Regions from separate parts of the Bacillus aerius genome, predicted to be linked through region 1. Evidence: riboswitches for the same ligand, from Rfam matches in the RefSeq annotation. Region 1 holds a riboswitch; the other holds the start of a gene.
What was found. A riboswitch is a leader RNA that binds a small molecule or an ion and turns the genes downstream of it on or off. The one in region 1 is predicted to bind S-adenosylmethionine.
Positions count from the first base shown of each region.

Region 2: it holds a riboswitch for S-adenosylmethionine, as region 1 does, so the genes downstream of both, mtnW (2,3-diketo-5-methylthiopentyl-1-phosphate enolase) here and M2353_RS15750 (methionine ABC transporter ATP-binding protein) in region 1, are expected to answer to the same signal.

Region 1 is NZ_JARYHO010000001.1:3,015,929-3,019,860, forward strand. Features, by position in the region: gene M2353_RS15745 (methionine ABC transporter permease) at 1-392, opposite strand, end outside; gene M2353_RS15750 (methionine ABC transporter ATP-binding protein) at 385-1,410, opposite strand; SAM riboswitch class I at 1,566-1,674, opposite strand; gene M2353_RS15755 (SCP2 sterol-binding domain-containing protein) at 1,777-2,118, opposite strand; gene M2353_RS15760 (thioredoxin family protein) at 2,239-2,541, opposite strand; gene M2353_RS15765 (toprim domain-containing protein) at 2,553-2,897, opposite strand; gene M2353_RS15770 (YusG family protein) at 3,025-3,261, opposite strand; gene gcvH (glycine cleavage system protein GcvH) at 3,306-3,689, opposite strand; gene M2353_RS15780 (arsenate reductase family protein) at 3,756-3,932, opposite strand, start outside.
Region 2 is NZ_JARYHO010000001.1:1,300,440-1,304,371, reverse strand. Features, by position in the region: gene M2353_RS06725 (2-hydroxy-3-keto-5-methylthiopentenyl-1-phosphate phosphatase) at 1-172, opposite strand, end outside; gene mtnW (2,3-diketo-5-methylthiopentyl-1-phosphate enolase) at 173-1,390, opposite strand; SAM riboswitch class I at 1,490-1,591, opposite strand; gene M2353_RS06715 (pyridoxal phosphate-dependent aminotransferase) at 1,636-2,826, opposite strand; gene mtnK (S-methyl-5-thioribose kinase) at 3,232-3,932, shown strand, end outside.

The DNA of each region.
Region 1 (3,932 bases):
ATAGATCGTGCTGCTTCAATGACTCCTTTGTCTACTTCACGCAGTGCAATTTCAACAAGACGTGCGTAGAAAGGAGCTGAGCCAATGACAAGGGCTGGTAATGCTGCATTTGGGCCTAAAATTGTATGCATTAAAAATTTCGTAAACCCTAGTAAAAGAATAATTAAAATGATAAAAGGAATCGATCTGAAAATGTTGACGACTGCGCCGATGACAGCATTGATCGGTTTATTTTCCCAAAGACCGCCTTTTCCTGTAAGGAAGAGCAGTAGGCCAAGAATAATACCGATCACAAAGGCAAATGCCAATGAAATGAGTGTCATATACACTGTTTCACCCGTCGCGTCCCAAATGACATCTAGATCAACGTTCGGAAACCATTTCTCAAACATGTGTCATCACCTCGATTTCAACCTGTTTGCTTTGGATATAGGCGATGGCTTTTTCAACTTCGTTCTCGTCTCCATTAATATGGATAAAGAGTGTTCCAAACGCGCCTTCCTGCGTTTGAGAAATCTTTCCTTGCAGGATGTTCACATCGACCTTGAAGGATCGAATGATTTCCGTGATCAGTGGCTGTTCGGCAGAATCTCCGATAAAGGACAACCGGACGACCTGACCTTCTTTTACTCTCTCTAGGACGTGCTCGATCGTTTCTTTTGCTTCTTCTGGTTCAGCAAGCTGTTTCACGAATCGTTTCGTCATTTCTTCTTTCGGCTGTCTGAAGACACGTAATACTTCGCCTTCTTCGACAATACGGCCATTCTCCATCACCGCCACACGATGACAAATTTTACGAATGACGTGCATTTCGTGTGTGATCAATACAATGGTGAGTCCTAGTCGTTTATTAATATCGGCTAAAAGCTCAAGGATGGAATCTGTTGTTTGTGGATCAAGCGCAGATGTCGCTTCGTCACATAGCAGAACTTTTGGGTCATTCGCTAATGCTCTCGCAATCCCTACACGCTGCTTTTGTCCGCCGCTTAGCTGAGAAGGATATGCATTTTCTTTTCCTTCTAAACCGACCAATTTAATCAGTTCGTTTGCACGAGCTCTCCGTTTTGATGTTGGTACACCTGCGATCTCGAGCGGGAACATAATATTTTGTCTCACTGTTCTTGACCAGAGCAAGTTAAAGTGCTGGAAAATCATGCTGATTTCTTGTCTTGCTTTCCGAAGTTTCGCATTCGATACTTCATTGATTCGGTTGCCTGCCACTTCAACGATTCCTTCTGTTGGCAGCTCCAGACCGTTTAATAGGCGAATCAGGGAGCTTTTCCCTGCGCCGCTATACCCGATAATTCCGAATATTTCACCTTTATCGATATCCAAGTTGACGTCTTTCACGGCATCAACATTTCCGCTTTTTGAATGATACGTTTTTGATACATTCTGTAAATGGATCACAGTCTGTTCACCTGCTTTCTTGCTGAATCTATAGGTTGCCATCACATACGTTCAATTATTCTTCCGACTGTTATGACGCTAGCCTGACGCCAGGTCAGTAAAAAAGACCTAACTGCAACGCAAGCAGAAAGGCCTTTTATATCAAATACGCCTTTCTCTCATCTTTCAAAGCATTGCGGCTTTGAGTGAATTGGCACCAATTTCAGCTATGCTGACGGTTGCCGGGTTTCATAGGGCACGTCCCTCCACCTCTCTTAATAAGAGAAAATATGTTGTTTTATGTGATGTTCATGTTTTTACTAACGTAGAATATCATGCTATCTGAGATATGTCAACGCTGTAAATCGCTAATTTCCAAGTAAACGACTACGTTATCATTTTTCGAAAAAAACCGTTCGTCAGCCAAAGTACTGCTTCTAGTCGAAGAAGTGCTCGAAATGAGCCTTTCACTTTCACTTGTCCTCTGCTGATCAGCTGCTGTAAGGACATGTCTCCATCTAATAATTGCAAAATCTCTTTTCGCTCACCATAAAAGATGAGATCCGATAACTCAATTGCAGGTAGTTTCTTCACTTCACCACGTTCATCCACAATCAATGTACAAGAGTCCGTTTCCGCCTCAAATGTAATCTTCAAGGATGATGATGAGAGCAACGGCTTTAACAATAATCGCTGCCCTGCACTTCCATGGGCTTTCACATTTTCCACATGTATAACCTCCCTGTCATTTGGTTATACATAACATTTCTCTACAAACATCGGCTTGTCCTTTATAAATAGCTCGACAAATTTTCAAATGAATTGCTTGAAATATGACAAAAAACCGCTTTATTTAGCGGTTTCAATCATTTCATGAAGATATGGAACGGAGTGAAAGGCATAGCCTTTTTGCACGATTTCACCCTTTTTAAACAGGAGAAAGCAAGGGACACTTTCGATCTCAAATGCTTTCGCAAAACTTGGCGAGTAATTTAAGTTATTCTCATAAAAAGGAACTTCCGGCTGCATGGCATCAACCACTGCCAGCATCTTCTTTGCCAGCTGGCATGTTCCGCAAAATGGTGTATATAAGTACAAAAGAAATAAATCGTCCTCTATCTCCTTGAATTCATGCTCTTCAATCTCTTTCATATACGTCACCCTTATAAATATTTCGAATGAACATCAATGTTTGCAGCTAATAGAATAGATGCAATATGGGCTGACGGTGAAGCGGCCACTTCGCGGTACGTTCTGTCGACAAAAAGATGCAGTGCTTCAGGGAATTCTTTTCGAAATTGCTTCCGCAGTTTATCGCCAGCATCGTCACTGTCTGCTAATATGTAAACGTCTTTCCCGAATAAATCGTCCACAAGCTGATCCAGCTTCGATGTACTGATCGTGCCATTGGTGCAAATGATGGTAACAGGTTCACTTATGACTTCTTTTAGCTTCTGTTTATCTGATTTACCTTCTACAATGATGACCTTTTCTATCTCGACATTCATCACGATCACCCGGCCCTTTTGACGTTGATTCACTTCTTCCTTAGATTACAATCTTTCATTCAGGTTGTAAAGATTGGGCAATTGATCAACAAAAAGACTGCAGCACTTACTGCAGCCTTATCTGTGATCAGCACCAGCCATTTTCATCGTCACAGTCTACATATTTTTCAGTCCCATGGGTCAATGTATCTGACAGACGATAAAAACGGTTTTGATCATAGGAATAACCTGATTTTAATTCATATTGATTTTCACTAATCATCGTACCAATCTCTTCGTTTTGATGGTAAAGCACCATGCCACTCTCTTTGAATCGTCCAGTGACATGCTCTGTTATATCCACCTGTTCTTTTTGAAAAGACAAATTGGACACCCCCCATAAAGGTAGAGTGTCCAATTTCACATGAATTAGTCTTCTTTTGTCATTTCTTCATATTGCTCAGCAGTCATTAAGTTCTCGATTTCAGATGCATCCGCTGGCTCTACTACGATCATCCAAGCTTTTTCGTATGGAGAGTCGTTGACGAACTCTGGGCTGTCATCAAGCTCATCGTTTACTTCAACGATTGTGCCGTTAATCGGTGCGTATAGTTCAGAAACTGTTTTGACTGATTCTACACTTCCGAAAGGCTCGTCCGCTGTAATTTTGTCTCCTACTTCAGGAAGCTCAACGAACACGATATCGCCTAGCTCAGATTGAGCAAAATGTGTAATACCGATACGCACCTTATCTCCTTCTACTTTGACCCATTCGTGTTCTTCTGAATAACGTAAATCTTTTGGTGTGCTCATTTCATACCCCTCCAGTCTTTTCTTACAATCTATATTGAAGATACCACAATCTGAATGAAAGTTACATCATTTCCAGACGCTTTTAAATGTATCTTCATTAAATCCAACTGTCACTCGTTTGCCGTCTGTTGTAATTGGACGCTTGATTAGCATTCCGTTAGACGCAAGTAATTCAAGCTGCTCGTCCTCTGACATTGCAGGAAGTTTATCTTTCAGCTGCAGCTCTCTGTATTTCTGACCGCT
Region 2 (3,932 bases), 1.7 Mb from region 1:
TCAGTAACTGAAACATCTGCCCGACGCCTTCTTGGATCGTGATCTCTTTTGCTAGAACACCATCCTTCCATTTCGTCCATTCTTTTGGAGCAAACTGCTTCATGATGCGAATGATATTATCATTTTTCGTAATCGTGCCATCAAAATCACAACATACAATTGGTTTTTTCATTTATTCTGCTACCCTTCCCCAAAGATCAAGTGCTGCTTGTAAGTCTTGACAAGTTGATGCTTTTTCTTCGATAGACTCTTTTTTGACCACCGCATCAATGATCGAACGAAAGGCTTTCCCTCCTCCAGTTGCTCCCCGCGGATGTCCGTGAATTCCCCCGCCTGCATTAATGACATGATCAAGTCCAAAATCTTTGATTAAGATCGGCACCATTCCCGGGTGAATGCCTGCTGAAGGGACAGGAAATGTTTGTTGAACTGTATCCTCTTTCACACATGCTTCGAAAATGCCAATGGCATCTTTTTTCGGAAGGGCGACTGATCCATAAGGAGAGGGAAAAAGACTTAAATCAGAGCCAGCATATCGATTTAATTTGCCTAAAAGAAGAGAATGCGAGAATCCATAGTCTGGAGATGATGTCATTGCACCGCTCACTGCCGGATGTGCCATGATCGGCAATGGGATCTCTGGATCTTCAGCCAAGCTTTGCATGACATCAAGTCCATAGGCAAAAACGTTGAATAAAAGCGCATCAGCCCCGAGTTCGGCTGCCTTTCTTGCTCGATCTTTCAAATCAAAAGTTCTACCAGTTAAATTAACAGCATAAAGCGTGCGATGTCCTGTCTCTTCATATGTTTCTTTTAATATCTTTTTTCCTTCCATGATTCGATCTTCAAAAGGGGCTAATGGGCTTTCAAATAAAATCTCATCATCTTTGATGAAGTCTACTCCACCTAAAGCCTGTAAGCGGAGCTGCTTTTTTAAATCCTCCATATCACGGCCGATCACGCCTTTAAATATACTCATCAATAGCGGCCGATCAAACACGCCTACTTTCTTTCGTATCCCCTCAATGCCAAATACCGGTCCTGGCAGACAGCTTTTAAACCTTTCCGAAAATTCGATATCGACGAGCTTTACTTTCCCATCCAGTGAAAGCTTTCCAAAAATCGTCGTCAACACCGCTGGTATATCAGCTGAAAAGTTCGCCTCAGGATAAGCAATGGTCACCTCTGATTGATACAGACCACCATTTGCGGAGGACTGTTCTTTTACGCTCACCACACGGCCTTTATGTTTTTTTAGCTGCTCCTTTTTGAGCTGCGGCAAGTCCGTCCATGACCCGACCGTTAACCCAAGTGCGATCTGCTCTGCTTTTCGGTCTATTTGTTCATCCTCTCGATGTGTTAGTACGTATGTTGCCAGTAGTTCACTCACTAGGAATCCCCTTTCGATTGCGTCCTGTATATGGTCAATAAAAAAACCTCTTTAAGTGCTTGATCAGCGCGTTAAAGAGGTTTCGTCTCATTCATCCGAATCTTATCTCTCAGCGCTTGCTGCAAGAATTAGCACCGTGCTTCATGGAAGTCGGTTGCCGGGCTTCATTGGGCTAGTCCCTCTGCCTACTCTTGATAAGAATATTCAATTTTCTTAAATATTGCCTGAATTATCGCACCATTTTTTTACGTTGTCAATGGCTTTTTTTCAAATAACTGCAAGGCAGCGATACGATCAGCGGCTTCCTTTAGCCGCTCCTCACTTGTTAAAAGGCCGACTCTGACGTAGCCTTCACCGTGAGCACCAAAGCCATTCCCTGGTGCCACAACAACATGTGCTTTTTCTAATAATACATCCGAAAAAGTTTCAGATGTATACCCTTCAGGCACCTTTAACCAAGCAAAAAACGAGCCCTTTGGCGCACTGACGTCCCAGCCAATCTCTTTGCATGCAGCAATCCAAGTGTTTCGTCTTTTTTCGTACCGATCATTTTGTACTTGTACGCACGTTTGATCGCTTAAAAGTGCTTCTGCTGCTGCATCTTGAGTTGCTTTAAACAGTGACACAAACAGGTGATCCTGATAAAGCTCAATGGCTTCGATAACAGAGGCATTCCCTGCTGCAAAACCGACTCTCCAACCAGCCATATTATACGTTTTGGACAATGTATAGATTTCAATACCTGTCTCTTTTGCTCCGTCTATTTGCAGGAAACTAAGGGGCTTTTCGCCGTCAAATCCTATGCCGCCATATGCAAAATCATGGACAACACACATCTTATTTGCACTCGCAAACGCAACAGTATCTTCAAAAAATGTCCGGGTTGCAGTCGCACCAGTCGGATTATTTGGGTAATTTAAGTACATCAATTTTGCTTGATTCTTATCCTGCTCTGACAATTGGTGGTAGTCAGGTAAAAAATCATTTTGTTCAAGAAGAGGCATTGTGACCATGCGAGCTCCGGCAAGCACAGCGCCTGACCAGTAATCAGGATAGCCCGGATCTGGAACAAGCAGCGTATCACCTGGATTCAGTAAACATTGCGGCAATTCGACTAGTCCCGCTTTCCCTCCAAATAAGATGGCAATCTCTGTCTTTGGGTCAAGCGTGACACCATATTCTCTTTCATAAAAAGTAGCTGCAGCTTTTTTTAGTTTCGCTGTCCCGCGGAATGAGGAGTATTGATGATTTTCAGGTTTTGCTACCGCTTCCTGCATCGCTTTCACAATATGTGGAGGAGTGGGCTGATCAGGATTTCCTTGACCTAAATTAATCACATCTGCCCCTTCCTGCACTTTTTTCTGTACTTTTTGTACAAGCGACGCAAAAAATTGTTTCGGTAAATGTTTCAATACATCCGATTGCTGGAATTCCATTTTTTCACCTTCTATTCAAGTTACATGACAATACAATCACTGTAATGGATTGTTTTATGAATTGTAAAGCAATTTTGAAAAAAGATTGACATGTGAACTGCAGCTCTGATAATATCTAGAATTAAGAAATGCAAGCAGACATGAAACAATTACATATTGATTTCTCTTATCGAGAGTTGGGCGAGGGATTTGGCCTTTTGACCCCAACAGCAACCGACCGTTAATACCACTGTGAAGTGGGGCGCAGCAAGAACAGCGCCAAGACAATTCATTGTCTTATAGGGCACGGTGCTAATTCCATCAGACGTATGTGCTGAGAGATAAGAGAGGCTTCGAGCATACACGCCATCAAGCCTCTTTCTCTCAGGAGAAAGAGGCTTTTTTATATGATTTGGAGGGAAGCAATTGGTTACACTTACGGCATCATATGAAGAATTAACAGAAAGTTCGGCAGTTGCACTTGCCATTAGACTTGGATTGATTCAGGAGAGCAGTCATTTAACATGCACTGAAATCGGTGACGGAAATTTAAATTACGTCTTTCATATTTATGATCACAAACAAGCAAAAGGACTGATTATCAAGCAGGCCCTTCCTTACGCAAAAGTCGTTGGAGAAAGCTGGCCGCTGACATTAGATCGTGCAAGAATTGAAAGTGCAGCACTCATCAAGCAGTCAGAGTATGCACCTCATCTCGTACCAGCCGTCTATTATTCGGATACAGCTCTTGCAGTGACGGCAATGGAGGATCTATCACACCTCGAAATCGTCAGAAAAGGGCTAATTGCCGGAAAACAATACCCGTATTTATCAGATCATGTCGGAGAATTTTTAGGCAAAACACTATTTTACACGTCTGACTTTGCCACAAATCCTAAAATCAAAAAACAATTCGTGAAACAGTTTACGAACCCTGATCTTTGTGACATTACAGAAAAACTCGTCTTCACAGATCCTTTCTTTGACAGCGAAACGAATGACTTCGAAGAGGAATTAAGAGAAGAGGCACAAGCCCTATGGGCTGATCTTGAACTGCAAGCAAAAGCAGCCGAATTGAAACGGATCTTCTTAACCTCTGCTGAAACACTGGTACATGGAGATCTTCA